Regions from separate parts of the Thalassotalea sediminis genome, predicted to be linked through region 1. Evidence: riboswitches for the same ligand, from Rfam matches in the RefSeq annotation. Region 1 holds a riboswitch; the other holds the start of a gene.

The links. A riboswitch is a leader RNA that binds a small molecule or an ion and turns the genes downstream of it on or off. The one in region 1 is predicted to bind thiamine pyrophosphate.
Region 2: another riboswitch for thiamine pyrophosphate. It lies ahead of thiC (phosphomethylpyrimidine synthase ThiC); the one in region 1 lies ahead of QUE09_RS16310 (TonB-dependent receptor).

What each region holds. Positions count from the first base shown of each region.
Region 1 covers NZ_AP027361.1:3,577,481-3,594,042, forward strand. The annotation lists gene QUE09_RS16255 (nucleoside-diphosphate sugar epimerase/dehydratase) at 54-1,970, shown strand; gene zapE (cell division protein ZapE) at 2,008-3,231, shown strand; gene QUE09_RS16265 (MltA domain-containing protein) at 3,273-4,295, opposite strand; gene QUE09_RS16270 (glutathione peroxidase) at 4,362-4,934, opposite strand; gene QUE09_RS16275 (M28 family metallopeptidase) at 5,100-6,104, shown strand; gene QUE09_RS16280 (efflux RND transporter periplasmic adaptor subunit) at 6,337-7,434, shown strand; gene QUE09_RS16285 (efflux RND transporter permease subunit) at 7,437-10,511, shown strand; gene QUE09_RS16290 (substrate-binding periplasmic protein) at 10,546-11,487, opposite strand; gene QUE09_RS16295 (phosphotransferase) at 11,561-12,484, opposite strand; gene pnuC (nicotinamide riboside transporter PnuC) at 12,498-13,124, opposite strand; gene QUE09_RS16305 (hypothetical protein) at 13,124-13,390, opposite strand; gene QUE09_RS16310 (TonB-dependent receptor) at 13,415-15,511, opposite strand; TPP riboswitch at 15,576-15,682, opposite strand; gene QUE09_RS16315 (response regulator) at 15,957-16,562, shown strand, end outside.
Region 2 covers NZ_AP027361.1:3,719,745-3,736,306, forward strand. The annotation lists gene thiE (thiamine phosphate synthase) at 1-538, opposite strand, end outside; gene QUE09_RS16775 (thiazole synthase) at 528-1,328, opposite strand; gene thiS (sulfur carrier protein ThiS) at 1,331-1,540, opposite strand; gene thiO (glycine oxidase ThiO) at 1,524-2,690, opposite strand; gene thiC (phosphomethylpyrimidine synthase ThiC) at 2,677-4,635, opposite strand; TPP riboswitch at 4,736-4,834, opposite strand; gene QUE09_RS16795 (M1 family metallopeptidase) at 4,992-6,665, shown strand; gene QUE09_RS16800 (tetratricopeptide repeat protein) at 6,693-7,640, shown strand; gene QUE09_RS16805 (hypothetical protein) at 7,689-8,027, opposite strand; gene QUE09_RS16810 (trypsin-like serine protease) at 8,091-9,263, opposite strand; gene QUE09_RS16815 (response regulator) at 9,538-9,921, shown strand; gene rpmG (50S ribosomal protein L33) at 9,988-10,143, opposite strand; gene rpmB (50S ribosomal protein L28) at 10,154-10,390, opposite strand; gene QUE09_RS16830 (hypothetical protein) at 10,642-11,025, opposite strand; gene QUE09_RS16835 (AAA family ATPase) at 11,012-11,680, opposite strand; gene QUE09_RS16840 (PilZ domain-containing protein) at 11,754-12,059, opposite strand; gene radC (RadC family protein) at 12,155-12,826, opposite strand; gene coaBC (bifunctional phosphopantothenoylcysteine decarboxylase/phosphopantothenate--cysteine ligase CoaBC) at 12,916-14,124, shown strand; gene slmA (nucleoid occlusion factor SlmA) at 14,188-14,772, shown strand; gene QUE09_RS16860 (aminoacyl-histidine dipeptidase) at 14,874-16,340, shown strand; gene QUE09_RS16865 (response regulator transcription factor) at 16,430-16,562, shown strand, end outside.

The sequences.
Region 1 (16,562 bases):
TAACTTGCACTGAAATGTTAGCTTAATAATGTTTGGTATACAGGGTTTTCCCGATGATAAGAAAAATTGATTTAATTCCAAGCTCTGCAAAGTTACTACTCGCATTAACCTATGATGTTACCGCGCTAGGCGCGGCATTTTTTCTTGCCTATTTGATGCGTTTAGGCGCAACCAATATTTCCTTTGACTGGCCGGAATGGGCGGTATTTCTGCATGTATGTTTAGGCACAATGCTCATCTTTTATTTTCTCGGTATCTACCGCTCCGTCGTTAGATACTTTAACTCACGTGCAACACTTAAGGTTATCGGAATACTAGGGCTTTCAACGCTAATATTTTATCTATCCGGTTTATTTTTTGACGCCTTTGTACCGCGCTCAGTCCCGATTGTTTTTTTTGTTTTAGCCGCTAGTTTAATTGCCGGTGCGCGCGCGGTAATTGGACTAATAACTAATCATAAACTCTTTGATGAACGCGAAGCCGTGATCATTTACGGTGCAGGTAGTACGGGTCGTCAATTGGCGAATACGCTATTAGCAGGTAACCAATACCAACCTATTGCGTTTATCGACGAGAAAAGTCGATATCATGGTAGAGAAGTACTAGGCCTTAAAATATATGCATTGACGCATATTGAAAAATTACTCAAAAGTTATGGGCAATTTAAAGTGCTCATTGCGGTATCAAAAGTACGTCAAACACGCATGCAGGAAATTGTTGCCGCAATAGAGCCTCATGCGCTTGAGTTACTCGCAATTCCCCCGATGGCGGATATTCTGTCAGGAAAGCAAAAAATTGATGAATTACGTGAAGTTTCTATAACCGAATTATTAGGTAGAGAGCCTGTCGAACCAATCCCTGAATTACTCAGTGCTAACATCAAAAATAAGGTGGTCATGGTATCTGGCGCAGGTGGCTCAATCGGTAAAGAATTATGTCGACAAATCATTCATCAAGATCCAAAAAAGCTTGTTCTGTTAGATGTTAGTGAGGCCTTCTTATATGAAATTAATCAAGAGTTGAGTGAATACCTTCAAGAAGTTAATGCGACAATTCCACTCGTGCCCTTAATCGGCAATGTGCAAAACGGTATGCTGATGAGCAGCATATTCCATAGCGAACAAGTCCAAACAATCTATCATGCCGCCGCTTATAAACATGTGCCACTTGTTGAGCACAATGTCATGGCGGGTATCTCTAATAATGTGTTAGGCACTTATGAAATTGCTCAGGCAGCAATTTTCTGTGAGGTAGAAACATTTGTTTTGATTTCAACAGACAAAGCTGTGCGTCCTGCTAATGTAATGGGCGCTACAAAACGTTTAGCTGAGCTCATACTCCAGTCGTTAGCACCTAGAGATCATAATACGCGCTTTGTCATGGTTCGGTTTGGCAATGTACTAGGCTCCTCTGGCTCTGTCGTGCCACTGTTTAAAAAGCAAATACGTGCCGGCGGTCCAATCACGATCACTCACCCAGATATTATTCGCTACTTTATGACCATTCCAGAGGCGGCACAATTAGTGATTCAAGCAGGCGCTATGGGTACAGGCGGAGATGTTTTTGTCCTTGATATGGGTGAGCCAGTTAAAATCGTTGATTTGGCTTATAATATTACCCACCTAATGGGGCTCACCATTAAAGATGCGCAAAATCCTCAAGGAGACATCGAAATAAAATACAGTGGCCTTAGACCTGGTGAAAAGTTGTATGAAGAGCTATTAATTGATGATCATGCGCAGCCGACACGCCACGAAAGGATACTAACAGCAAACGAACGCTCCTTGTGTTGGCCCGATGTAAATCGCTTATTAAATCAAATCAATGATGCCATGCGTGCAGAAGATACTGACGCGCTGCGCAACATTCTCCTGAATGCCCCGCTAGAATACAGACCCGAGCAAGAATCATTAGAAAATGAAACTAATGAAAAAGTATCAACGAGTAACCCATCTTCTATCGCCAGTTAATGATAGAATAATACAATACTAATAGCCCCCTGTCGTAATGTCTCAACGCTCTCCAAACAATCAATACCAGCTATTAATCGATTCACATGAAATTGACGTCGACAAGTCTCAGCATGAAGCGGTTGAATACCTACAAAAACTGTATGTTGCCCTTACCGCCAAATCCGCATGGTTTCAACACAAGAGAAGGTCACTAAAAGGGCTTTATTTATGGGGGAAAGTAGGTCGCGGCAAAACATTTTTGATGGATTTATTTGTTGCGAGTTTGCCAAAAAAAGTATGTAAACGGCAACATTTCCACCATTTTATGCAAGATGTTCATCAGCAACTTAATTACTGCGTAGGGCGCACTGAACCGCTGAAATATGTCGCTCAACAGTTTAGCAAACAACATCGAGTGTTATGTTTTGATGAGTTTTTTGTTACCGATATTGGTGACGCCATGCTTTTAGGTAACTTACTTAAATACCTTTTCGAGTTTGGAGTAGTTGTCGTTTGCACGAGTAATTGTGCGCCACAAGCTCTGTACCGAAACGGCTTGCAACGAGCGCGTTTTTTACCGGCTATTACTGCCATAGAGCAGCACACTGACATATTACATTTAGACGGAGAAAAAGATCACAGAAAGCGAGTGCTAACTTACGCTAAGAACTACATTGAGTTACCCTGCGACCAAGCACAACAACACAATATTCACAACGCACTGCTGAAGCAATTTGGTTTGCACACTGCCCCGCAAAACACTGTTCCTCAACGTGAGAATCGAAATAATAAGATCACAATTTTGGGGCGAGATATTCACTATATTGCTCAATTACGAGATGGAAAAAAGAATATCATTTGTTTTGAATTTTCAACACTTTGCCAAGGACCACGTAGCCACTTCGATTACGTGGAACTCGCTAACATATTTGACACTATTTTGTTGTTCAATGTCCCGAATATGAGCGGTGCTGCTAACGAAACGATTAAAGCCAGAGGTACTGAAGACAACGGCTCAAACATTAACATTGCAGCAAGTGAGACAGGCCAACGTGAAGTCATGTTAGCCCCCTTAGATGATGCTGCGAGAAGATTTATCGCCCTAATAGATGAATGTTATGATCGCCATATTACTGTGGTTATAACCGCACACGTTGCGCAAGCTAAGTTGTATAACAGCGGTACTTTATTGTTTGAATTTGAACGTGCTAAAAGTCGTTTAATTGAAATGTCTACCGTCGAATATCAGCATAAAAGATCAGCGTCACCATATCTTTAACCATAATTGCCGTACACAGTTTAGAAACGTCACTTAGGTCTTTACTGCTTTTTCAATAACAACCACGCTGTAGCATAATCTGCATACACTTTGTTTTCTTGATAATAATCTTGCCAACCAACATAACTGCCTTTTAGCCAATCGAGCTGAAAGAGGTTATTATCAAAAGCGCCTCCCTGATCAGCTAACACACCGAGTTGCAAGACCTTAGCATTTTCTTTTTCAATTTGGATTAGAAATAGTTTTCCTAACCCGAGTTGCTTAACATTACCGGCAAATGCAACATCCTTTTCGATAACAATTTTATTCGTAATTTCCGTACCATAACCCAGCACATTGGGTACTTCAGCGAAATACCAATATCGTGCTTGTTGGCGTTTACCCAAGGTATAATCATAACCAATACCATTATTACGGTGAACATTAAAATAGCGTGTTACACCGTCAACATCGACTACACCTGTACCTTGCAACAGTACATCGTGTAAGGCATCTTCAGTAAGCCAAACTAATGGCTTTGCAAGGTCATTTTCAAGTAATACACCATCAATTATTTCTTGTCGTGTGTAACGGAATCGTGTGAGCGTATTTTTTTGTTGTTGTGCCTCTTTTTTTGTCATGCCTTGTTCATCAAATGGTAAGGCGTATATTGCTTGTGAATAGTGTTTAGATGGTTGTTCACTCGCATGAAGTAATTTGATGTAATACTTTGTCAACAAGATCTGATGTTCAGGCATACCCATTAATAGCCGCTTTTTAACATCGCTTGTACTTTTCTTGGCGCGCAAGTTAGCCGTTTTCTTATCAGGTAACCAGTGATAAAAATCAAAGTGTTGTTTTAAAAACGCCACATCTAGTTGTTTGTCTTGTAACTGACAAACAAACGCTAACGTCGCTTTAACACGCGATAAGTTAGCTTGCGGTAATAATGCTTCACCTGCATGAACGGCAAATGAATCTTCAGGATGCTGTCGCATGTAGGCAAGGGTATTCCTTGCAACCTGACAAAGCGACTTAGCTGATACCTTACTCTTTTTATCAATGGCAGGTCGTGCATCTAACACAAACTGCGCATTGACCGAAAAAGTGCATAACAGAACAATAAACCCGTACTTCTTCAATGAACAAACTTACCCGTTACTTAACGTTGATTCTGCTAATGTCGCTTCAAGTGCTTGAATAAATTCGTCGCTATCTGGCGAAACTCTGGGGCTAAATGCTTGTACTGTTTTGCCTTTACCATCAACTAAATACTTATAAAAATTCCATTTAGGAGACGTTGCTTTATCTGACAAATACTGAAAAACATCGTTGGCATCACTCCCTCTTACTGCGCTCGTTGAAAGCATAGTAAAAGTGACACCGTAATTTATATAACAGATTTTAGCGGTTTCTTGTTCATCATCTTCTTCTTGGAAGAAATCATCCGATGGAAAACCTATCACAACAAGTCCCTGTTTTTGGTATTTCTTGTGAATCGCCTCAAGCTGTTTAAAGTGCGGTGTATAACCACAATTACTCGCGGTATTAACAATCAACACAGGTTTACCTTGTGTCAACTCACACAGATTAACCGTTTGAGAAGAGTGTAATTTTTGTTTTGTTGTTTGTAAATAATTAGGACAACTGGGCGCATCATCAGCTTTTGCCCAAACATTGGTATGAAATACAAGTACAATTAATAATCCAAATAATTTTTTCATGACACATCACCTTGCAAACTAATGTGGTAGATTACGATGCTTTTTCATTAAAAGATCAAGTACAATCAATGTATCTTCAATTATTTATGGAAATTTACTGTGGTAATTCGACTCATTTTAACAACAATAATATTGACAACCTCACTAAATATAACTGCCAAGGAAATGGAAAAAGACGCAGCTTATCAGTACCTTGAACAGCTAGTTGGTCAAAATGGTATTGGTGCAAGAGAAGCTGGCACTATTGAAGAAAAACAAACTGCTACGTTTATTGTTAACGCTTTTAAAGCTCTTGGCTACCAACCAAAAACACAAGCATTTAACTTTGGTGTACTACAAGACTCTGCCAATATTATTGTCGATTCAAATCCAAACGCTGCATTAACGGTTATTTTAGGTGCACATTACGATTCTACAGCGGCAAATAAAGGCTCTTTAGGAGCGATTGATAATGGCGCTGGTGTCGCCGCAATGCTTGCTATTGCAAAAAATATTGCTCAACGCCAAAAACCGTCAAAAATAAATATTCGTTTTATTGCTTTTGGTGCTGAAGAAAACGGGCTAAAGGGCTCAAAGTATTATGTTTCCCAATTGGTCAACCAACCAAAAGCACTTAAAAACATAATAGCGATGATCAATTTCGACACCATTGCAGGTGGAGATATTACTTATGTTCATAGCGCACATACAACGCCATATAAATGCGCAGATAACGACTTGCCTTTTAACAGTGACACATTGGCGAGAGATGCGCTATTGTCAGCCTCTCAGGCAACATTAAGTAAAGAACATCACTATACAATACACCCTGCTTATCCGGGTTATCCTGAAGGTGTCACCGGTGCATGGTCTGATCACGCACCATTTGCTTGTGCAGGCATTCCAATCGCCTATGTTGAGTCGACAAACTTCACGATTAATGGAGAAGACGGGTTTGATGGCTATTCACAAACAACGCATGAGGAAACATGGGACTGTTTTGACAAAACAAACAAAACCGCATGCCAACGTGATGAAGAAAAACAATGGGGTAAAATGTGGCATACCAAATTTGATCAGCTAGATAAAATAAATACGCTCTTTCCAGGGCGATTAGCTCGTCAATTAACACAGAATGTTACGGTTTTAACCGAATTATTAAATAAGCCTGAGTTATACTTGTTTAAATAATTTAAGTGTTCAACCACTTATCCTAATTATCAAGTGCGCCAACGTATCGCCGTTGCTATTATTGATAAGATTAAGCACGCTATACGTGGAACTAGTCGTTACCGATTTTTAATGTTAAGTAAAAGCGTTAGTAACACTAAAATGAACGCTAGTTTCTTCAATAGGGACATGAATTTTAAAGAAGTTGACTTACAATAAGTGAGTCACAATAACGTAAGAGTTGCCAGTTACAATGAATATACTTCACTTTTCCAAAACTTTCGCCTATGGCCTTTTACTGCCATTAACGTTTCTTTCAGCCACGAGCGAGGCATTCCAAGGGCGCGCCGCTAATGTTAACGTTACTGAAGTGATAAAAACAACACTTTCACCCGTTGCTTGGGTTTCAGGCTCAGTTGTCAGCCGCAATAACTCAGAAATTGCTGCCAATGTTTCTGGCCGGCTGTTGCAACTTGCTGACTTAGGCGTAGAAGTAAAGCAAGGAGACATCATTGCCCAGCTTGATGACAAACCATTAAAGCTTCAATTACAAGAATTAACGGCCAATGTCGAAAATGCTAAGGCAGCATTGGCATTTGAGAAAGCAGAAGTTAGAAGAAAGCAAGCCCTGGTAAAACAGAAGCTAATTGCTCAACAGTTGTTGGAAGAAACAACGGCTAATTACAATAAAGCAAAAGCCTATTTAGCGGCAGAGCAAGCAAGGCTCGCGCAAACTGAACAAGACTTAGCCTATACTAAACTTCGCGCACCATTCGATGGTATTGTTGCCAAAAGGCTTCGTAATCAAGGTGAATTCGTTAATAACGGCAATGCGATTATTCGATTGGTCGAGACAGCCAATGTTGAAGCGTCATTATTCGCCCCGCTAACGGCCTACCGCTTTTTAAAGCAAAGTACTGATCTCGCAATAAAATCACCATTAGGTGAAGGCGTTGCCCCGATAAAATCGATAATTCCAGTTGCAGATTCACGCTCCCATTTAATGGAAGTGCGTTTAGATATGAGGAACTTAGATTGGCCAATAGGACTGGATATCAAAGCAGCGGTTGCAACGGGGGCAAGTAAAGAAACATTAGCCGTACCAAGAGATTCGTTAGTACTTAGACGAAATCAAACCTCTATTTTTATTGTCGACGACACCAATACAGCACAACAAGTCAATGTAGAAATTGGTATTAGCCAGCATGAACTATTAGAGGTTATTGGCGATATCAACGAAGGTGATTTAGTGGTAATACGTGGTGCAGAGCGTTTGCAACCTGGGCAGGCAGTAAACATTAAGAAAAATAATCATGCGCTAGTATCTGGCAACGTAGCAGCGGAGAAGTAGTCATGACTTTAACGTCCGCCTCACTTAAAAACCCTACCGCTGTCGTTGTAGCTGTTTTACTGATTGCGCTTTTTGGTGCAATCAGTTTATTTAAACTTCCCATTCAACTAACACCTGAAATTAGCCAGCCGCAAATAGTCATTTCTACAAGTTGGCGAGCTGCTGCTCCTGAAGAAATTGAAGCAGAGATTATTGAACGCCAGGAAGATGTATTAAAAGGTTTGCAAGGCTTAGAATTGCTAGAATCGAGTTCTAATCAAAGCCAAGGTTCAATAACACTCAGGTATAAAACCGGTGTTAATCTAGAACGCGCATTGATTGACGTTATGAATGCGTTGAACCAAGTACCGTTCTACCCACCAGATGCCAATGAACCGACAATTGCTGTAGGTGGCGCGAGTACATTCGAGGCGATTGCTTGGTTTGCTTTAAAACCTACTGAAGGTAATAATCGAGACATAGTTTCATACCAAGACTACGTCGAAGAAGTTATACAAACACGCTTAGAGCGCGTTGAAGGGATATCTCAAACGAACGCTTTTGGCGGTTTACCTACTGAACTACGTATCACTTTTGATCCATATAAAGCTGCAAATCTAGGGCTTAATGTGCCAGCCGTCGCAGCAACCTTAACCGACAACAGTGACACCTCAGGTGGTTTTAATGAAGTAGGACGACGCAAGTATACCTTACGTTTTTCCGGTAAATATGGCGTTGAACAACTACAAAACATGATACTCGATTGGCGTGATGGCCAACCTATTTTGTTAAAAGATGTCGCTCATGTAGAACTCACCCTTGCTGATAGAACCGGTATTCTAACGCTTGACGGTGAACCTGCGATCGCGATGAATGCGCAAGTTGAACAAGGCGTAAACGTAATTCAAGTCATGGAAGGGCTACAGGCCGCCATGAAAGAGCTTAATGAAGGTCCATTAAAACGCGCTAATTTAGAGTTGATCCAAATGTACGATGAAACCATCTATATTGGTCGCTCAATGAGTCTAGTTAAAAACAACTTATTACTTGGTATTTTCTTAGCCGTTATCGTTTTGTGGTGGTTTTTACGTAAGTTTAGAGCAACACTCATTGTTGCTGTCTCTATTCCAATTTCACTTATTGTTACCTTAGTGATCATGTATAGTGCCGGCCGTACGCTCAATATCATTTCAATGGCAGGTTTAGCCTTTGCCGTAGGTATGGTGTTAGATGCTGCAATAGTTGTGTTAGAAAACATCGTACGTTTACGAGAAAAAGGCGAAGATCCCCATAAAGCTTCTTTAAAAGGAACCTCGCAAGTTTGGGGCGCTTTAATGTCTTCAACGGCAACGACTGTTGCCATATTCTTACCGATCGTATTTTTAGAAGAAGTGTCGGGACAGTTATTTGCTGATTTGGCTATTACCATTGCGGTAGCCATCGTCGCCTCTTTACTTATCGCCGTTACTGTATTACCAACGGCGGCACGTAGATTATTAAAAGAAGTAAACAACGAAGATCCACATGAACATTGGTGGCACAACATCACCCAGAAAATCATGAGCATTACTTCTACGCCACAAAAGCGCTATGCATGGGTATTCGGGCTAATGTTGTTTTCTTTTGCTGGCAGTTACTTTTTATTTCCAAAAGTAGATTATCTACCAAAAGGGAATCAAAACTCCTTCAATGCTTTTTTACTCCCGCCTCCTGGGCAAAGTTACCCTGCTGCGCGTGTAGAAATGAGCGATGAAATTAACCGCCGATTAATGCCTTATTTAACCGGTGAAAAAGAACCTAGAATCGAACACTCTTGGCTAGGGTTCTTTGGCAACTTTGGCTTCATGGGTGGACGCGCAGCAGACGCTGACACAATTAAAGACATCATTAATGTCATAAACGGTGAAGTACTCGCAGGCTTTCCAGATACCATAGCTTTTGCGTCACAAGAGGAGCTGTTTGGCAATTTAGGTGGTGGTCGACGCATCGATATCGACATTCAAGGTAACGACGTTGATCAATTGTTAATGGCAGCACGAATAGGTTTCGGCGCAGTTAGCCAGGCATTGCAAGGTGCACAAGTGCAGCCATCTCCAGGGCTATCACTTGCCGAACCCGAATTACGCATGATACCTAATGAACGACGTGTTGCCGAAGCCGGATGGACCCGACAACAGGTTGCCTCCATTTCTCGTGCGTTAGGCACTGGACTTTACGTTGGCGACTACTTTAATGGTCAAAAACGGCTTGATGTTTTTTTACGCTCTACTGACTGGGAATCGCCAGAAGAGCTCGCGGCAATTCCATTATACACGCCAGAAGCAGGCATTCAGCCGGTAGGTGAGTTGGTTGATATTGTTCGTACTGCAGGCCCAAGTTCAATAAGACGTGTAGATAGAAAGCGTACAATAACCTTACAAGTAACACCGCCAGATAACATTAGTCTTGAAGAAGCAATCGCCTTAATTAAGGAAAACGCTGAACCAGCAATCATGGCACAGTTACCTGAAAATGGTGCAGTAAGTTACCGTGGTTCTGCAGAAGCACTGACCGAAGCTTTAACCAGCATGAGTGAAAGTTTCTTATTAGCATTAGCAATACTGTACTTGTTAATGTCAGCTTTATTCCGTTCTTTTAAAGATAGCTTACTCGTGGTGTTAACCATTCCATTAGCAACCGTCGGTGGTATTGCCTTACTACAAATAACCAATATGATAATTTTTCAACCATTAGATTTATTAACCATGATTGGCTTTGTTATTTTGCTCGGGCTTGTTGTTAACAACGCGATCTTACTCGTTTATCAAACACGCATCGGTGAAAGAGAAGGATTAACACGACATGATGCCGTTCAACAAGCAGTAAGGTTACGTTTACGCCCTATTCTTATGAGCACATTGACCAGTATATGTGGCATGTTACCTCTGTTAATGATCCCAGGAGCTGGAGCAGAGCTTTATCGCGGCATTGCAGCAGTTATTGTCGGAGGGATGAGTGTAAGTACGGTATTTACGCTAATTTTCTTACCAAGCCTTTTACAAATGGGTAAAGCGAGGGAGCCGAAAGTGGCAGCTGAGTTATCCCCGGTAAGTAAGTAAATACAAACTGAATAATAGCCATTATTAGTCATTGCTAATGGCTATTATTCGATCCTGCACATTGGCTACCCTGTTCGTAAATACGGGTCATTTCACCTGATAAATCGAACGCAATAAGGGCCAAATTAATATCCGTTAATAACGGTTTCCAACCTTGGTAATTTAACGAAATAGCAAAATAAAGTGCATTATATTTAAGCACAGGTTTAAGAGGCATAAGTGTTTGATTGATAGCTTGCTTTGTTTTCTCATCGAAACCAGAATGATCAATAACGTAATTAAAAACCTTACCATCACCAATAATAAGATCGACACGGCCAGCGAGTAATAACCTTAATAATTGGGCATCATCAATCGCTTCAACAGTAGAAATTAACCCCTGATCCATCATGGCATCGAATTCGGGGGTATTCTGATATCCTCTAACCACACCAATTACTTTGCCAGTTAAAGATTCTAACCCATTGTCTAACGTAAAAGGGTCACTCTTACGTTTAAACAGTGAAATATTCCCCCCGATAAATTGATTAGACTGAACCAGTAATTCACGCCTTTTTTTATCCAAGAAAATATCAGAAGGTGCATGGTCTTCGATAAAGTATTCAGGGAATAAGATATCAATCTTACCTGTTTCAACGAGCTTTACAGCGCGAACCCAAGGATAAAAATACACTTCAACACGGTAGTCTTTCGCGGTTAATATGGCGACGGCAAGTTGTAAACTCCATCCCAAATTACAGAGCTCTCGACCTACATAGGGCGGCCAATCAAGTGTTGCAATAGTGACCGTTTGATTTCCGTTTTGATTAAAGATAAAGCCATTTAGACGTGATTCACCAATAAAATGATACGTTTTTCCGTCAAAGGTGTAGTTCACTTCTACTTTTCGATCATACTGACCTATGCCGTTGGCATTAACCACAGTACCGTGGAATACCAAAAACATTACACTGACGAAAAATGATACTTTAGTCATCTTACTACTCAAATAAACGACTCAAAAAAGCCATTAACATTAAGTATAGAGTAGGATCACTCAGTACACATGTTTATGATATTAGATAAGCATTAAGCGCTTGCTGTAAAGAGACGGGAAGGTTTGCACATTTATCAAAATACAGCAACTGTTCCTTAGCTTTGTAGCCAAGGCCAGTTGCGTGAGGAGCACATTTAGCTTTCGCAATAAACCAAAGTGCGTTGATCAAGTAACAATATGGTAAATATGCATCAACAAGATCAACATCAAGCGATCCTGCTGACAACTTTTGATACTCTTGCATAAGAACACCTTTGGCACTTTCATCAAGCAAGTTAATAGCAATACTCATGGCGATATCAAATTCAGCATCCGTTAATATCGAACATTCAAAATCAATCAGCCAAAACTGGTGTTGAGTCTCTTTAAGTACATTACTAAAGTTAGCATCTCCATGGCATACAACCGGAGATTTTTCAGATTGAAGCTTAGGTAGCTGATTAATCGTTCGTATCAGTAATTCATGTTCACTTGATAGTAAAGTCGCATTATTAAGCAAGGTGTTCAGCAGCGAGGACATATCAAAAGTTTCCAGTGAGGAACCCACAACAACCTTATGTAATGTCGCTAATAAACGTGCGGTCTGCTTAAGGCAAATGTCTTTAGATAATGTTCCTTGTTCCCAATGGGTTTGTAAAGTACCGCCTGCTACAAACCTGGAAACCAAACAATCTTGTGAACTATATAATACTTGAGGAGATAACCCTTGTTGAGCAAAAAACCGGGTCGTTGATACTTCTACTTGAGACTGTTCACTTGGGCTATTAAACCATTTCACAAAATAGTCTACTGGTGCTTGCTTATCTTCTTGGTAGGTCGTTACCTTAAAGTTATGTCCACTTAACCCTTGTTCAATGGTTTTAACTTCACAAATCTGTTCCGCAAAACAAGGAAGTTGTTTAATCTTTTTAACAATAGTTAAGTTACTTAGCTGCATAAGGAAAATATCATTAACGTGAAGATGGCAACGAGTCGTTCATAAGGTTTTTACCATCCGCTTTATAGCGTTTTAACCATTGATAGTATCCATAACTTGCCATAAAAACATACAAAACAAATAGCATCGCCGTAGGTGTTAAGTCTTTAGCAAGATATAGATAAATTGATACCGCATCAATCACGATCCAATAAAGCCAGTTTTCGAGTACTTTTTGGGCCACTAAATAGGTTGCAAACACAGAGAATACAGTTGTTGCTGCATCTATGTATGGAAAATGTGTTGGCGTGTAATTAGCCATTAACCAACCAATGGCTAGAGATACCAACGACAATAAAAACAATGCTTTAACATGCCACACTGAAGACCATTGCTGAATAACCAATGTGTCTTTATTTACAGATTGTCGCCAACACATCCAGCCATATATTGCCATACCAAAATAATAAACCTGCAGCAATCCGTCCATCCACAGGTAAACATCATAAAATATTACTGCATATATGATAGTACTCACTAATGCAGCAGGCCAACACCAAATACTTTCCCGTGCGGCTAAAACGACATACATCAATGAAGCAATAACCGCTACAATTTCCCATAAAGGTAAAGACATGTAGTATTCGAACGTTGTTTGCATTAATGCTCTGCTTCTACTTGTGAGCGATCGCCGCCAATAAACTTACAAACAAACACCGCAGAATCGACTGTTTGGTGTACATGCTTTATTTCACGCATGACGGCTTGCATAGTTAAGTCATACTCGCCAAACACTTGCGTACTCATACCATTAGTAACAACTTTCAAACCATCAACGGCACGTAATTTATGAATAAAAGCCCAGATCTCAGGTTTAAACTTTTCTTGTGCTAGCGGATATAGGCTAATTTCAATTGAAATGTTCATGCAAACTCCTCAGCTTTAGCTAGGTTAAAATTGGTAATCCAAGGTTACACCAAATACTGCAGGTTCACCGAGTTGATAATAGGCTTTAGGCGTGTAACCATCGCGTGGATCATTACCAAAATAAAAGCCACGCGTCTCATAATCTTTATCGAACATGTTACGTACCCAAATTTTTGCTTGCCAGTTAGGCTGTTGATAACTCACTGAACCATGCACTAATGCAACACTGTCTGATTGCTGATCATGGCTGTCTGAAAAGTAAAAACTGTCTTTGCCGTCAACACCCACATTTACATGCCACTGTTCACTTGGATAATAGTTCACGCCAAAACTAAACTGATAATTAGGTGCATGCGCCTGTTTTCTGCCAGTTTCGACGCTACCATCTTCGTATGAAAAACCTTGGTATTCAGTGTCAAGTAAACCAAGGCTACCATAAAGATTTACCGTATCTGCTACGTCCCAAGAAAGCTCGGTTTCAATACCGTAGTTTTTTCCTTGCGCTGCGTTCGTCCAATAACTAATAAATTCAGCACTACCATCGCTACGCTCATCGAGATGATAACTACTTATTTGAATATCATCGCGATCCATATAAAACACAGCAGTGCGTAAAAAAGCCTTATCGTTTAAAAAAGACGTTTTATAGCCAAGTTCGTAGTTCCATAAAAACTCAGGCTCAAATTTACGCAAGTGTTCAGCTAAACTACCATCGCTGTTGACGCTACCTGCTTTAAAGCCACGGTTAATAGAAGCATACGCCATTGATGCCGAATCAATTTGATAAGCAAGTACTAACTTACCACCTAAAATAGAGTCACTGGGAGAAAAAGAGACGTTATCACTATTGTCATATTGGGTTTTGCGTTGTTCAAGACGTAAACCTGAGGTCAGTGACCATTGCTCATTTAATTGGCTATCTAATTGTCCATATACCGCATAATTATCGGCGTCAAAACTTGAAGTAAAATCACCCGTTAAGTAAGTGTATTCTCGGGTTAATGCTTCTTGGTCATTCTTAGCGTAGAAACCAATAACCCAATCGGTGGTATTCTTTAAAATTTTATGATTAGTTTTCGACACAAAACGCACTTCGGCGGTAGTATTTTGACGTTCACGATAATAATAATCCGTCGAAGCATACGACCAAGGATGAATATCCGCATAACTCCAATCCTCATCAAACCCGTAAGCCAAATCAGAATCAGCATGAGTAACAATTGCTAGTATCTCCGTGTTATCGAAGCCACTGTAGGTAAATTTACTGCTTAACGCGCGTGTTTGTTGTTGATCAAAGCCTGGTTGATCAGACAAGGTTGTACGGTTATTGTCTAAAGAAAAGGCATCGTAGCCATTGTCAAAGTCTGCATATAGTAATGTTAAATCAATTTGTAAGTCTTCTGTTGCAGTAATCGCCAACTTACCACGTAAAGTTAACTCATCACGGTTATTTGTATCATCGGCGTTTAAGTATTGGTTTTCCATATAACCATCACTCATATTTTTTTCAGCAACAATTCGGTAATTAACCGAGTCTGTTGCCGGACCTGATAGCATGAAAGATGTGCCGTAGGTACCGTAATTACCAATACTTGCGCGTACGGCACCTTCAAAGCTGTCGCTTGGCGCTTTAGACGTCATATAAATAAGGCCCGCAAGTGCGTTTGCACCAAACCTAGTGCCTTGTGGTCCTCGAAAAAACTCCACTTGTTCCATGTCGAATGTTGATGAAATACTCGCAATTCCCGCAAGATCAATATCGTCTACTAAAACACCAACAGATTGATTAATCGGCTCTTTAAACTGACTACGCTCACCAATACCGCGAATTTGATAATAACGTGCGCGTTGTGAACCACTGGCGAAATTTACATTCGCCACAGCGCCAATGATATCTTCTAAGTTTTGGGCATGACGATTATCAATATCTTGGCTAGATAACACAGAAAGAGAGGCTGGTGCTTGCTGTAAATTTGTTGCGCGATAATCACCTTGTACCGTGATCACTTCAACATCATCAATTATAAGATCAGAAGAGTCGTTTGTTACGTCATCGGCAGTGTAGCCATTTGGGGCAAAGATTAGCGAGGCAATCGCAATAGATATTTGTGTTAACTTCATTTCACTCTCAACTTGGCAACGCAGGAACGAGCAATTGAGATTAACTACAAAGCGAGCAGTATAAGAATCAGCAATTAACCATCCCTACATCGGCATTATCCGCATCAGGTAATAAGGGTAATATTTCTCAGCAATGACAACATAAAATGTATTGCACCCCTTGGTTTGGCGGCGATACTACCAAGATTAAGACAAATGTACAGTAATAAATAAAAAGAAAGCGCTTACTAAGTGAGTGTACAGCAGTGAAAAATTTCGTAATACATTCTTTTTATACAGCCTTGGCAAAATTTACCAATTTTTAAAAGTCTGCTAATCTCTAAATTAGTAGGCTAATTTTTTATCAATAACAGATGGAATTTTGTTTCTAGCTATATTATTTATCAGGGAGAGGTACTAGCCCCACTCTCGCATTAATATTGACGGGAACGTATCGAGGGGAAGTATGACAGAGCACGATAAGGCAACAATATTAGTCGTAGATGATACGCCAGACAACATCTCATTACTTACGGGTATTCTAAAAAAAGATTATCGTGTCAAGGCAGCATTAAATGGAGAAACAGCATTAGGCATCGCTAATGGTACTGAGAAACCCAGCATAATATTACTCGATATAATGATGCCTGATATGGACGGTTATGAAGTGTGTAAACGCCTCAAATCAGACCCAGATACAGCTAAAATACCAGTAATATTTATTACCGCAAAATCTGATACGCATGACGAAGAGCATGGTTTCGAAATTGGCGCCGTAGATTATATCACTAAACCCATAAGCCCTCCTTTGGTGCTTGCACGCGTTAAGTCACAACTCTCACTTTATAGCCAAGCACAGCATTTAGAAAACTTAGTACAAGAACGCACTAAAGAACTCAACGATACACGTGTTGAAATTATCCGTCGTTTGGGTCGAGCAGCTGAATACAAAGATAATGAAACCGGTATGCACGTTATACGAATGAGCTGGTTCTCGCGTTATTTAGCACAAGCAATGGGCCAACCAGAAGAATGGTGTGAACTATTATACAACGCCGCGCCAATGCACGAT
Region 2 (16,562 bases), 140 kb from region 1:
CACCTTTAACAACGACAGTATTTTGGCCTCGCTCAGCAAGTGTACTTGCTAGTGTTTTTACTTCAGCGAATGGTGCATCAACTAAAGCTTTTGCTTCGTCAATATTGGGTGTGATGACATCAATAAAAGGCAAAAGTGCATGATAGTCTTTTGGTTCAAGCGCTGATAACTTCCCACCAACACTGGCAGTACCAACGGGATCTAACACGACGATCAGTGACGGATTTTCTAACTTTAATTCACCAATAAGTTTTTTAAGCCAATTAAGTTGTTCAATTGATACTAACAATCCAATTTTGAGCACACGTGGAGGTTTGTCGTTTTTAAGCACTTCAACTTGTTGAGCAAGTAGTGCAATATCAACAGGATTTATAGACAATAGTTTGGCCGCGTTTTGCACAGTATTCGCCGTAATAAGGTGACATACTTCAACATGTAAACTATGGCCTGTTTTAATATCTGCTGCGATACCGGCACCACCAGAACAATCAGCCCCCGCTATCGTCCAAATTATCGGTTTTATCATATTATTTGCCATGATGATGCCAAAAAGGTGTATCTAACGTAGGTGTACTTGGATGAGCCGTTTGTCTTTCTGCCATAATACCCGCGACATACGCTTGCTCTCCTGCCTGTAACGCCAATGCAAAAGCTTTCGCCATACATTCTGGGTTGTCAGCTAAAGCGACAGCCGAATTTAATAGTACACCGTCATAACCCATTTCTAAGGCCAAACAAGCATCGGAAGGTTTGCCTATGCCAGCATCTAGAATTAAAGTTGCATTAGGCAGCCTGTATCGAATTGTTTCAAGGTTGTAAGGGTTCATTAGCCCTTTTCCCGTACCGATTGGCGATGCCCAAGGCATAATAACTTGGCATCCTAAATCGTATAAACGTTGGCATAACACTAAATCATCGGTGCAATAGGGTAAAACGTGAAAACCATCAGCAATCAGTTGTTCTGCCGCCACTAGCAGTTCAATGGCATCTGGTTGCAAATTATAATCATCTCCTATCACTTCAAGTTTAATCCAATTGGTGGCAAAGATTTCCCTGCTCATTTTTGCCAAAGTAACAGCCTCTTTCGCCGACTTACAGCCTGCGGTATTTGGTAACAAATGACCTTGATTTTCCTGCACAATTTCTTGTATATATTGCCATATTTTTTCACCATGAAGCGCCTGTGGATTCTGCCTTTTCAAGGATAATGTAACGACTTGAGCTTCACTGGCAATAATCGCCTTTTTCATTATTTCAGGTGATGGGTATAACGCACTTCCGATCAATAAACGACTGTTAAGCTGTTGTCCATAAATGGATAAAGACATATTTACCCCCCTTGAATAGGAAACAACACATCTAACGCATCATTATGAGTAAGATACGTTTGTGCATAGTCCGATTTGGCGACAAAATCACAGTTCAATGCCACAGCAAAACTGTGCTTTTTTTGTGTTTCAGATAAGTAATACTGAAGTGCATCTGTAATCGTGCTCTGATTTGTTAAGGTAACGGCTTGGCCATTAATGTATATATTCATGATGTAGTTGAACCGGAAGTAAATGTTGGTAAGGAGATTTAGTGTTAACCTTATTTCCAATGACAGCTTCTACTGCATGCGTCAATTGCGCTAAAACAACGGGCGCAATAAGAAAGCCATGTCGATATAAGCCATTAACGTGGATAACACGATTATCAATGTTTATACGTGGCAGGTTGTCACTAAATGCAGGGCGAAGCTGGCTGACATGTTGACGAATGTTTGCTTCAGCAAAACCTGAGTGAACACTATAAGCGGCGCTGAGTAGCTCCATTGCTGACCGCACTGTCATTGGTGATTGGTCATCACTTTCAATTTCGGTAGCACCGACAACATAATGTCCATTAGGTTTTGGAGCGATATATAACTGATATCTTGGATGCATTAACCGTATGGGGCGATTAATCGTTACCTCTGGTGCAAATAACTGAAATATTTCACCTCTTACCGCTCTTAAGTCAGTCAATGGCATTGCGTGTTGTGCCTGATTTTTTCTAGCACCTGCACCACGACAATCAATAACCAAATCAAAATCTCGCGTTAAGCTATTGATGGTTAGGCGTGCACCATTATCTCGTTGCATTATTGCAGATACATGCGAAGAGGCTAACCATTCAACACTCAATTGACTAATTTCAGCCGCCAAAGCAATGAGTAATTTTCGGCTACCTATTTGTCCCTCTTCAGGCAAATACAAACCATGATTAAAGTGGCGACTAATCTCAGGTTCCAATGCCAATAATTGTTGACGATCGAGTTTTTGTAAACAATGCTGTTGATAATGGTGCGTTATATAACGACTAAATCGCTGTAAGTCGCCTTGATCTTGCTCATGTGCAACCGCTATTGATCCTTGCTGTTGAAAGAAAGTATAACTTGATAATGAAGATAAAATGTCTGGCCACAACCCCAAGGAAGCAAAACCCATGTTAACAATGCTTGCCTCGCTATGTATGGCCTCACCAAGTGGCGTTAGTAGCCCAGCGGCAGCATATGCTGCGCTTTGATGGCCCTTTTTATCGTCTTTATCTATCAAAGTAATCTGGTAGCCGGCACGTGCTAATGAAACCGCGGTAAGCCGCCCCATCAAGCCCGCACCTACAATTGCAACATGATCAACTTTTGGTTGACAATTGTTACTTGGCGACATGATAAATTTCGCTACCTGCGTCTTTAAATTCTTGTGATTTCTCTGCCATGCCTTTTTGAGCATGCTCTAAGGCAGAAATATCCGCAGATACAGTCTCGTCCATTAACTTTATTTCAATATGCTCGTTGTTATCAGCTTCAAGTTTAGCCGCGTAATCACGCACATCTTGGGTAATTTTCATCGAACAGAATTTTGGACCACACATAGAGCAAAAATGTGCAATTTTGCCGGATTCTTGCGGCAATGTTTCATCATGATATTCACGTGCACGCTGCGGATCGAGCCCTAAGTTAAACTGATCATGCCAACGAAATTCGAAACGCGCTTTAGATAGTGCATTGTCACGAATTTGCGCACCTGGATGACCTTTCGCCAAGTCGCCAGCATGAGCAGCAATTTTGTAAGTTATTAGCCCTTCTTTTACATCTTCTTTGTTAGGCAACCCCAAATGCTCTTTCGGGGTAACATAACAAAGCATCGCACAACCGTACCAACCAATATTAGCAGCGCCGATACCTGAGGTAATATGATCATAGCCAGGCGCAATATCTGTTGTTAGAGGACCTAACGTATAAAAAGGAGCTTCTTGGCAGTGCTTGAGTTGCTCTTCCATATTGTCTTTAATCATATGAAGTGGCACATGACCAGGACCTTCTATCATCACTTGTACATCATGTTGCCAGGCTATTTTTGTTAATTCCCCTAAGGTTCTTAATTCGCTGAATTGCACTTCATCATTTGCATCAGCGATAGACCCTGGACGCAACCCATCACCAAGTGAAAAAGCAACATCATATTGCTTACAAATTTGACAAATATCTTCGAAATGCGTGTACAAAAAGTTCTCTTTATGATGCGACAAACACCATTTCGCCATGATCGAGCCACCACGCGAAACAATACCGGTTACGCGTTTCGCTGTCATTGGTACATAGCGCAATAAAACGCCAGCATGAATGGTAAAGTAGTCAACGCCTTGCTCTGCTTGTTCAATCAAGGTATCTCGAAATACTTCCCAAGTAAGATCTTCAGCAACACCATTTACTTTTTCAAGCGCTTGATAGATAGGCACCGTGCCGATAGGTACTGGTGAATTACGAATGATCCACTCGCGGGTTTCATGAATATAGCGGCCTGTTGATAAGTCCATCACCGTATCAGCCCCCCACTTAGTTGACCAAACAAGTTTCTCTACTTCTTCTTCAATCGATGAACTTACTGCTGAGTTACCGATATTGGCATTTACTTTAATCAAAAAGTTACGACCAATAATCATCGGTTCAGATTCTGGATGATTTATGTTGGCAGGAATAATCGCTCGCCCTTCTGCCACTTCTTTTCTGACAAATTCAGGGGTAATTTGCTCTGGAATTTGTGCTCCAAAAGATTGTCCTGCGTGTTGATGTTTTAATATTTCATCTTTCATTTCAGCACGCTTGGTGTTTTCTCGAATGGCAATATATTCCATTTCTGGGGTGATAATGCCTTGACGTGCATAATGCATTTGCGTGACATTTTTACCTGGCTTTGCTTTACGTACTTTGGGTAAATTATCAAAACGTATATGATCTAAACCTTCATCTGCAAGGCGCTGTTGACTATAGCCAGATGACGCTCCTTGCAAACATTCGCTGTCTTCACGTTGATTAATCCAATCAGCGCGTAGTTTAGGTAAACCAATATGTACATCCACTGATATCTCCGGATCGGTATAAACGCCAGACGTATCGTAAACACGAATAGGCTCATTTGGTTCAAAAATAGGATTTTCTTCAGTTCCTCCAACAAACGTATCACTCACCGCGATTTCTCGCATAGCTACGTTTATGTTATGGCGTTTTCCTTTTACATAGATTTTTTTTGAATTGGGATAGCTTTGTGCAGAAACGTTTTGTAAAAATGCTTCTGCTTGTTGACGACGCTCGCGTCTCGATAATGAACTCATGTGCTCTCACCTTGTAATTGCTATTACAGATTGTCGTGACTATCAGGACAATATGTTGTTTATTAAGGCGGAGTTTGGGTAGACCAAGTGAATATAAACTAGAAATATTTCGCTTGTTCCCTTCGCTGATATTAATCAGATCAGGTTCTACGGATCCCGCTTTCGCGATCTCAGCCCAATGGCACTCCGACAAGATTCATCCAATGTATTTGTTACGCTTAATACAAATATCATTTGATTTTTACCACCACAATTCTAGAGAATGTTGTTATAGCCTGCAAGTCTAATTCAAGCTAAGATAGAAGCATTCTTAAAAGTTTATACAGTATACACAGACAAGCAACGAAGATATGAGTATGAAAAAAATCTCCTTGAACACCTTAATGTTAAGTGCAGTATTAACACTTAACGCTCCCTTAGTATTGGCTGACAATTTACTTGGCACTAATGGTGAAACAACCCGTCAAGACGTGTTACGCGGCTCTATCACCCCAGAGAGACAATGGTGGGATTTAAGTCATTATCATTTATCAATCGAAGTAGACCCAAAAGTGCGCACGATTACCGGCACTAACACCATGAGCTACCGCGTCTTGGATAAAAAACAACGTTTACAAATTGAACTACAGCCACCAATGCAGCTTACTAAAGCCACACAAAATGGTGACTCATTAACAATAGAAAAAGATGGTTTTAGCTATTTTATCGAGACAATTAGTGAGCAACCGATAGGCAGTGAACAAGCAATTGTACTGCACTTTTCTGGCCAGCCAAAAACTGCAGTACGAGCTCCTTGGGATGGTGGAATTACGTGGTCAAAAGACAGCAATGGCGTGGATTTTATCGCCTCAAGCAATCAAGGTATTGGCGCAAGTATTTGGTGGCCAAATAAAGACCATGGTTACGATGAACCTGATCGTGGTATTAAAATGAGTGTTGAAGTGCCAGAGCATTTAGTCGATGTTTCAAATGGTCGCCTGTTAGCGATAGATCACAACAAAGAAAAACAAACCAAAACATATCACTGGCAAGTCGTTAACCCAATTAACAACTATGGCGTGAATATTAATATTGGCGACTATGTGCATTTTGGCGAAAAATATCAAGGTGAAAAAGGCCAGCTTGATATGGATTATTGGGTACTACGTGAAAATCTAGATAAAGCGAAGAAACAATTTAAAGATGCTAAACGTACTATCGAAGCATTAGAACATTGGTTTGGCCCATACCCTTTTTATGAAGATAGTTACAAGCTTGTAGAAGCGCCATATTTAGGCATGGAACATCAAAGTTCAGTGACCTATGGCAACGGTTATCAAAATGGCTATTTAGGTCGTGATCGCAGCTTAACAGGTGAAGGTTTACGCTTTGATTTTATCATTGTTCACGAAACTGGCCATGAATGGTTTGCCAATAGTATCACCAGCAAAGATATTGCTGATATGTGGATCCATGAGAGTTTTACTAATTATTCAGAAAGCTTATTTTTGGAATATCACTATGGTAAAGAATCAGCCTTCAAGTATACGCTTGGTCAGCGTATAAACATACAAAACCAAAAACCGATCATTGGCGAATATAACGTCCATAGTGAAGGTTCGAGCGATATGTATGATAAGGGTGGCAACATGCTGCACACAATACGTCAACTAGTAGATAATGATGAATTATGGCGAGAAACACTGCGTGGACTAGGTAAAACTTTTTATCATAAAACGGTGACAACGCAGCAAATTGAACAATACATCGAAAATAAAACAGGTAAATCACTCGCCAACGTATTTGATCAATATTTGCGTGACAATAGAGTACCTACCTTAGAATATTTCTTAAAAGATGACCAATTACGCGTTCGCTGGAGCAATGTTAAAGCTGGTTTTAATATGCCAGTAAAAGTAAAAATAAACGAAAAAGTACAATGGCTTACGCCAACAACGACATGGACAAATGTACAAATAAGTAGTAAAAATCCAACTTTTGTTGTTGATAAAAACTTTTACATCAATACTATGAGTATACTAGGTAGTTAAACGGCTGTATGAAAAATGGGGCAACGATTGTTAAAAACGTTAGTTTTGCTTTGGGCAGGGCTAACTCTTTGCATATTCAAAGCAGTCGTTGCTCATCCTTTACCATATACAACTTCAGACACTGTTAAAAAAAACTCTATCGAGAATATTTGTCTGACTTCTCCTGTCGATTGCTTATCGCATGTTGAACTCGAATTATCAAAATATAGTCAAAGTAATTTAGTTAAATACGACTTATTGCAATATCGCTTTGTTGCACTTTTCAATTTACAACGTAATAAGGAATTAAGGGAAGAAACATCGAAATGGATAGACCAACAAAGCCTGCCCATACCCTTTAAAATTACTGTTTATATTTATCATGCGAAATCACTTCGTGCTTTTGAAGAACAAGAAAAAATACGAACATACGTCGATAAAGCCATGACATTACTTAAGCAGATGAATGAGGTTTTTTATTCGCCTATGCGCTTAGTAGAATTAGCTAATTTACAAATGCAATATGGCGACAAAAATCAGGCTTATCTACTTTTATCTGACTTAGCCAAAAAATATAAAGACAGTAAAAACGCGCTTTTTCAAATGGAATTACATGGTAATTTAGGGCATACCGCAAATAAACTAAATAAACTAAATGAAGCAGAAGCGCAATGGAAGACGACCCTTTATTGGAGTGACATACTTGGCAATAAGCAACAACAAGCGGTGGTTAGATTCAATCTTGCTGATGTCCATGAGCAATTAAAACAATTAGATAAAGCAGCTTTTTATTTCAAAAACGCGCTAACCTTTTCTGAACAAGCGCAAGATAACAATAAGGCACTACTCACTAAATTTCGTCTTGGTCAGGTATATTTTCAACAACAAAAATATTGCCAAGCATACCAATTAATCTCATCTATTGATAAAGCGCGGTTACCGATTACAAGTCAAGCCAACTATGACAAGCTCATTAACGACCTTACAGCCTGCTAGGCAATACGATCATTTCAATATCTAAATAACTACCTACTGTAAGGTGCTTTATTTTGTCGACGACTTCGATTCAACCGAGTACGAAATTTTGTAATCTTTTAGCCAATATTTAACGGGTTTACCTTTCACTAGCTTTATTGGATAGGTTAGCTTTTTAGCACGTAGTAATGCAAATTCAGAGAAAGTATTATACTGCTTAGGGTTAGCTAATTTCACTTCCAATGCTTGTCCCTGAGCATCAACAAAGACGTTTAATGCTATCTCACTTGATGATTGATGGCGATAGGTTTTAGGTTGTTTAGGTAAGTCCATGCTTCCCGCATTTTGCGCAAAAATATTCGTACTTGCTAATAACATTATTATAAATAAACTTACTTTGTTAAACACAGTACCCTCCATTAAAAAAGGCTAGCACAGTGCTAGCCTTTTCATCTTCAGTTTACTTTTCAACTATGCTTTACGACGCGCAGTAGCTAAACCTGCCAACGCTAAACCAAATAATAATATTGAATTTGGTGTTGGTACTTGTGACACTTGATAATTAATCCAGTCAGCATAAGGATTCATCAAAATGCCTCCAAAACGATCGCCATATGCACCTGGTGCAATAGGTGATGTAGGCGCACCAAAGGTATTAATACCTGCGATTTCAAGTTGACCAGTTAACGCATTAAATACAAATGATGGACCGCCAGAGTCACCACCACCAATATTTGCTTCGATACCCTCTGGTAACCAAGAGCTACAGATGTCATATACTGCACAGAAAAAGTCTAAGTCATATTCTGCGCCTGCACCACCGCCAAAGTTATCATCATTATCGGTATAAGTTCCGTCAAAATCTGCATGCCATACTTCAGCTAATCCAGAGCCGTCATCATCAAAACTGATCGCATCAACAATATTTTGACCAACAAGTTTAGAAAAGAAATCAGGTGAACCTAATGCATCATCGTAGTAGCCAGAATAACCATCACCACGAGTACCATAACCTACCATGGTAAAGAGTGAACCGTCACCACCACCTTGTGAAGACAGGTTTAAGGTATCAAAAACTTGGCCAGAGAATAGATCGTAGGTTTGTGTACCTTCAGGAATATCACGATCTAACTCAATAATAGCAACGTCATCATTTAAACATCCAGAAGTACCATCTGAACAGATATTAAAGCCGTTATAGTCTGGGTGCATATCAACATTTTGTGCTGTGATTATATCATTAGCAGTGCCATCACTATTAAAGACAACACGTACACGGTTGTCTGGGTTAGCCAAATTGATCACTTGACCTTGATCATTCTCATCAACACAATGGGCGGCACTTAATATATGGCGTTTATTTAATGCTGCACCTGTACAAATAAAGCCACCACGACTCGATTCAATAAAAATACTAACGACACCATTAAAAGGTGAAGAAGCATTATTCGGATCAGTGATACTCGCTAGGTTATCTTCGCGCGTGTTTGAATTATCACCATTGCCTGCTGCAATGTACGCTTGAGCGTTAGAATTATCGATATCTAAACCGATTAGATCTGCATTTGCTTGACCCATAAACGTAAGTGACGCTACTGAAATTGCGCCGACAAGTTGACGTGTCTTAGATTTAAAATGTGACATGTTTATTCTCTTTGTTGTTATATATTTTTAACATATTTATTACAATAAACACTAAAGCAAAAAATAAGCCACCTAAATTTTCTTTTATTTTACAAATTCTTAACTATTTATTAATTTTATACTGTAAAAAATCTTGACACATTTACACATGATTAACAAATGCCACTTTATTACTCCTCTCCTATATTCACAATCATTGCCGTCTTTGTTGGTCAGTTCAGCAACTTTGTTCTAAGCTTATTAATATTAAGTAAACAATTCGAGTAACTGTGTTATGGATGACCAACTAACATCAAGTATTCTTATCGTCGATGATAGCTCTACCAACATTCGTGTCATATGTAATCAAATTAAAGATTTAGGACATAAAATACATATCGCAAAAGACGGTATTCAAGCCCTTGAACTTTTAACTGAAATAAAACCAAGCATGATTCTAATGGACATCAGTATGCCCAATATGGATGGCTTTGAATGTTGTAAACGGATAAAACAATCAGAAAGTAGACGAGATATACCCGTATTAATCATATCCGGTTCAAACGATGAAAAAGATATGCGTCGAGCATTAAATGTTGGTGCGAGTGCTTACATGACTAAACCCATCGACCCAAAACAATTAAGAACAAATATTGACTATCATATGCCTTGGCATTGATACGGCACTTTATTTAAAACAAAAAAAACCCGGCTAGGCCGGGTTTTTTAAATTAGATAACTAAAATTACTTAATTTTAGCTTCTTTGTACATTACGTGCTTGCGAGCTTTTGGATCAAATTTTTTGATTTCCATTTTCTCAGGCATAGTCTTTTTATTCTTGTCAGTAGTATAAAAATGACCTGTGCCAGCACTTGAAACTAATCTAATTTTATCACGCATGATTTATTCCTTAGACTTTTTCGCCACGGGCACGAATATCAGTTAACACTGCATCAATGCCTTTCTTATCGATAATACGCATTCCTTTCGGAGTTAAACGTAATTTAACGAAACGATTTTCACTTTCAACCCAAAAGCGATGGGTTTGAAGGTTAGGTAAGAAACGACGACGAGTGGCGTTTCTTGCGTGAGAACGATTGTTCCCTACAACTGGTTTCTTGCCGGTTACTTGGCAAACTCTAGACATGTGAGTCACTCCAAAAATTAATTTCAGCTCGAGCTACAATTCCCCATGGCCGTCGCCTTGGGATCCTGAAAAAGGTGGCATATTATAGTGAAAGTGTTTGCTTAAATCTAGCACTTATCGACTTATTGGTGATAAATAATATTTAAACCTTTTATATCAGCAAGTTAAGAAGAAAAAAGTTAAGAATAAACATCATTTACCTAACACTATTCGCATAAAATATATACTTTATGGCGAGCAAACAAACTAATTTAGTCTACATTAGAGGCTAAAAGCTTCGTTAATTTTTTTTGTTGCTCGTCACTACATAGCTCATTAATTAAAATACGTATGATGTGCGATTTGGCCAGATTAGTATCTTTAGATAAAGCCTGCAATTGATTTATCGCATCTTCACTCAAGGTAAAAGTAGCATGCCTAAAAGGCTTTCTTTGTTTCTTTTCAACTTTATCTAACTGCGTAGCGGCAGCCAACGCCTCTTCTAAATTTGCAGGGCGATTAATACCTTCACTTACTAACGTTGGACGACCTTTCGCGTAATTTTCAGCATCCGCAATAAAGTCATCAACGGTAAAGTTCTTCTTCTTTTTATTACTATCGCCGTCCTTGGTTTTTTTTAAATCAGTTAAACTCATGCGAGTTATCCGGTTTCATAGCGATTAATTCTTCAGCAATTGCAATTATTTCGGCAGCAGCTTTACCTTCACTATCAATTTCAAGTACTGATGAGCCACTTTCTTCACTATCATCGTATATATTGCGATTATAGGTCACTGAATTTAACACATTTATACCGTATGAACTACAAACATCTTTTGCTTCAAGAATACGGTTTGCTTGCGTAGGCAATGCTGGACACTGTGTAACCACAAACGATGCTAACATTTTAGGGTTGACCATTTTACAAGTACTCAACATATCTTCCATATGTGGTACTGTTTTAAGATCGCGTCGTTTTGGTCTTAATGGAATAATAACATGATCAGCAACTGACATAGCCGCACGAAGTGCAAGGTTGTCTTGCCCACCACAATCAACAATCACGTAATCGTAATGTTGATTCAAACTCAATAAGTCATTTCGGATCTTACCGTACAATTGAATACAATTTATAGCGGGTAATGAAGGGTCCGTATTTCGAGCCTGAATCCAATCAGAAGTAGTGCGTTGTGGGTCACAGTCAACCATTAACACTATACCCTTTTTAATCTTGGCAAAATAAACTGCGAGGTTTTGGGCTAAACAACTTTTGCCACTGCCACCTTTTTCACCACCAACTAAAATCATCATATTGCTGATTCCCTCTAATACTACTATTTATGCGAAGACTATTAAGTATAGACCAAAACTTAATCCCAAGCGTTTAGTTATCAAGTCTTAGTGCTATTTCATACCAACCAGTATCTTGTTTTAGACATCTGACAACTTGACCAGTCAAAGACTGACTCTGCGGGGCGGCCGCTTTAAAGATAACGGTTGCTTTTACATTCAACGGAATTGCTTGATCGCAATCGAGTTTTAATCCACCTTTCGAAAAGTCAAGGCATGCAATAGTTTTGTTAAATTCTTGTCCCGTATCATCTTGCCATTGAATATTGACGAGTTCTTTTTCCATATCCAATCTAAACGACCTTCGTCGCTCAATACGTGCATCATCTTGTTCTGTCATATGCATGCCCTACCTTTTTACATCAGATACTTTAAAATTACCGCTCATTTCGCAGCTATGCAAGAAAATCAGCCACTTTTTAATCAATTACCCGATTAAAGTAGCCCATGTTCAGCAAACGAGTAGCATTGATGCCCAGCGATAATCATATGATCAAGCACGTTGATATCGACCAAAAGTAAGGCGTCAGATAATGTTTGCGTAATCTGCTTGTCAGCTAAACTTGCTTCAGCAACGCCTGATGGATGGTTATGGGCTAAAATAACGGCACTCGCATGTTGACGAATAGCCACTTCAACGACAATCCTTGGATAAACAGCTGCTGCATTCAATGTACCGTAGAACAACTTTTCAAAGTGAATAACCTGATGTTGGCTGTCCAGCAATAAAACAGCAAATACTTCTCTAAACTCGTGGCGTAACTGAGCAATTAAAAAGTTTTTACTCGCCTGTGAACTTGTTAATGTTTCTCCTCGCACAAGCTCTTCCGCTAAACAACGTTTCACCATTTCTAAGCACGCTTGTAATTGAACGTATTTTGCATTCCCTAATCCTTTTATTTGGCAAAGTTCTTCTTGAGACGCGTTAAAAATGCCAGAAAGGCTACCGAAGGTCTTTAAAAGTTGACGTGACAGGTCAACAACATTTATTCCTTGCACACCGGTACGAATAAAAATAGCCAGTAGTTCTGCATCAGATAACGACTGTGAACCCAAAGACAATAGTTTTTCCCTTGGCTGTTCCATTATTGGCCAATCCTTCAACATAGCAGCATCCTTTGCTTAGCAATTTTCAATAGTGTGGTTTAGTGATATTCTAATACGCTACCGATCAAAAATAGTCTGACTTAGTAGATATGCAACAACTTGTAGATAAAAATATTGTTCTTGGTATCACAGGAGGCATTGCAGCCTACAAAACACCTGAACTTGTAAGACGGCTTAAAGAGCGCGGTGCAAATGTGCGCGTTGTAATGACAGAAAGCGCTAAGGCATTCATAACACCACTTACGCTACAAGCCGTTTCAGGTAATTCAGTATCAGATAGTTTATTAGACACTGATGCAGAACTTGCCATGGGTCACATCGAACTCGCAAAGTGGGCCGACTTATTATTGATCGCTCCTACAAGTGCAAATACTATCGCTCGAATAGCCCATGGTATTGCCGATGATTTACTCGGCACCTTGATATTAGCGACAGATGCGCCTGTTGCACTTGCGCCAGCAATGAACCAACAAATGTGGCATGCTAAAGCAACACAAGATAATGTAAAAACATTATTAACACGTGACACATTAATATGGGGACCTGGCAGCGGTGAGCAAGCCTGTGGTGATATTGGTCTTGGCCGCATGATTGAAGTAGATGACATTGTTATGCAGGTATGCCAACATTTTTCTCCTGCAACACTTTCAGGACAGCATTGGGTCATTACTGCTGGGCCAACAAGAGAAGCAATCGATCCTGTCCGTTACATTTCAAACCATAGCTCCGGCAAAATGGGCTATGCTATAGCTCAATCAGCAATCAATGCTGGCGCTCAAGTAACGCTTATTTCAGGCCCAGTAAACCTGCCGCCGATCGCTGGTTGCAATATACGCTATGTTGAAAGCGCTCAAGACATGTATCAACAAGCGGTTAAACATAGCGATGCGGCAACAGTTTTTGTATCTTGTGCTGCCGTAGCCGATTATCGCGTCGCTGAGATTGCTCAACAGAAACTAAAAAAAACCGAGCAAAATGATAATTTGACATTACAGCTGGTGAAAAACCCCGATATAGTGGCCAGTATTGCTAACATGGCACAAAAGCCCTTTGTTGTTGGTTTCGCTGCCGAAACGCAAGATGTAGCACAATATGCCAAAGATAAACTTACACGAAAAAATTTAGATCTTATCGCGGCAAATGATGTCAGCCAGCAAGGGCAGGGGTTTAATAGTAATGACAATGCGCTCACGGTGTTTACTCATCATGAAACAATTGATATTCCGCTTGCCAACAAGCAATCCGTTGCAGATAAATTAGTCGCTATCATTAAGCGCCAACTAGATGAAAATATTTGAGTTTATCGGTACAATCTTGAGATAAACATATTCGTTAACCATAAAAATCAGAGAAGAATCAATATGTCGGGTTCCGCCAAACCTAATCGTAAACAGCAAATATTAGAATGCTTAGCGTTAATGTTGCAAACAAGTCCAGGGCAACGTATTACTACCGCAAAACTTGCAGAGCAAGTGGGTGTATCAGAAGCGGCGCTTTATCGACATTTTCCATCAAAAGCTAGAATGTTTGAAGGTCTAATTGAATTTATCGAAGAGTCTATTTTTTCTCGTGTAAACTTAATTTTAACTGACCACAAAGAAGCACTAGTAAGATGTCATCATATTTTACACGTATTACTCATTTTTGCAGAGCGTAATCCAGGTATGTGTCGCATCTTATCGGGTGATGCGTTAATGGGTGAAAATGAGCGATTAAGAGCGAGAGTTAATCAGTTCTTTGAAAAGTTAGAATCTCAATTCAAACAAGTACTACGAGAACGAAAACTCCGAGAAGGTAAAGGCTTTGAGATTCCAGAACTCGCCTTAGCCAATATACTGGTCGCTTTCGCTGAAGGTAAAATTTGCCAATACGTACGCACCGGCTTTGATAAAAAACCCAGTGAGAGCTTTAATGATCAATGGCTCTTTTTAATGGCAAGCAAATAATATTGCACCATAAAGAATAAAAAGCACTGACTTGTCGGTGCTTCTTTGTATATATACTTATAAAAATTTTTCTAACGCATCATCAAATAGGAATATAAATCGTGAGTCAATTAGCAGCGCTCGCCCCTACAACTCTGTGGCAGTTATTCGAGCAACTATGCCGAATACCTCGTCCATCGAAACATGAGCAAAAAGTATCACAGTGGATACAACAATGGGCATTAAGTAAACAGTTAACCGTCAGTGAAGACGAGGTCGGTAACTTATTAATTAGCAAACCCGCTACGCTAGGCATGGAAAACAAAAAAGGCGTTATTCTGCAAGCCCATATGGATATGGTCCCCCAGAAAAATAACGACAAAGAGCATGACTTTCTAAACGATCCAATTGAAGCATACGTTGATGGAGACTGGGTTACGGCTAATGGCACCACACTAGGTGCTGATAATGGCATTGGTTTAGTTTCGGCACTTGCTGTTTTAGCCAGTGATGACCTTGCACACGGCCCATTAGAAGTTTTAATCACCATTGATGAAGAAGCAGGCATGACTGGCGCTTTTGGCTTAAAAGCTAATTGGTTACAGGGCGATATCTTGATTAATACTGACTCTGAACAAGAGGGTGAAGTATATATGGGCTGTGCTGGTGGTATTGATGGCACCGCTAAATTTTCGTTAGATTTTGAGCCAGTTAAAAATAATACAACGGCATTTAACTTATCAATATCAGGCCTTAAAGGTGGTCATTCTGGCGTTGATATACATACAGGGCGTGCCAATGCGTGCAAATTATTAGTAAGATTTTTACTAATTGCCGCAGAACGTTACAACATACAGTTAACCGAGCTTAATGGCGGTAGTCTGCGTAACGCTATTCCACGAGAAGCTGAGGCGAGTTTTGTCATAGAAAATCAGTATATCGAAGCGTTGAAACAAGGCTTAGCAGATTATTTATCAGCAATTCGTTTTAATTTAAAAGCCATCGAAACTGATATCGACATGTTGCTGATCTCACCAGAAGAGTTTGACCAATGTTGGACGAAACAATGCCAGTCACAGATACTAAATGCCATTAATGGATGCCCCAATGGTGTGATCAGAATGAGTGATGATATCGAAGGTATTGTTGAATCATCACTTAATTTCGGGGTAATGAGAACAAAAGGCCAACGCTTTGAGTGTATGACCCTTATTCGAAGCCTGCACGATGATGGCAGAGCAGACGTAGAATCAATGGTACGTTCAGTTTTTCAACTCGCGGGCGCCACCATCTCATTTGATGGCGCTTATCCTGGTTGGAAACCTAATACTGAGTCACCTATTATGGCAACTGTACGAGATACCTATCTTGAGCTATTTGGTGCATTACCTGAGGTTATGGTCATTCACGCAGGATTAGAGTGTGGTTTATTTAAATCTGCTTACCCTGACTGGGATATGGTTTCAATTGGGCCAACGATTAAATTTCCTCATTCTCCTGACGAAAAAGTGCACATTGCTTCAGTAGAAAAGTATTGGCAATTATTAGTTGAAGTGCTGAAAAAAATACCTGAAAAAAAAGCTGTTTAGTGATAAAAATCGGTTAGACTTGTGTCTAATAAGCTTTTTTATAAGATACCTTTATACTTCTTTTGGGGAATAATTTTGGAATACATAATATGATCCAGCCACAACAAATTATAATAGCTGATGATCACCCATTATTTCGACAGGCTTTATTAGACACATTAAAAGTACAGCTGACGCAAACACAGTGGGTAGAAGCTCAAACAATAGAAGAGTTAGAGCAGC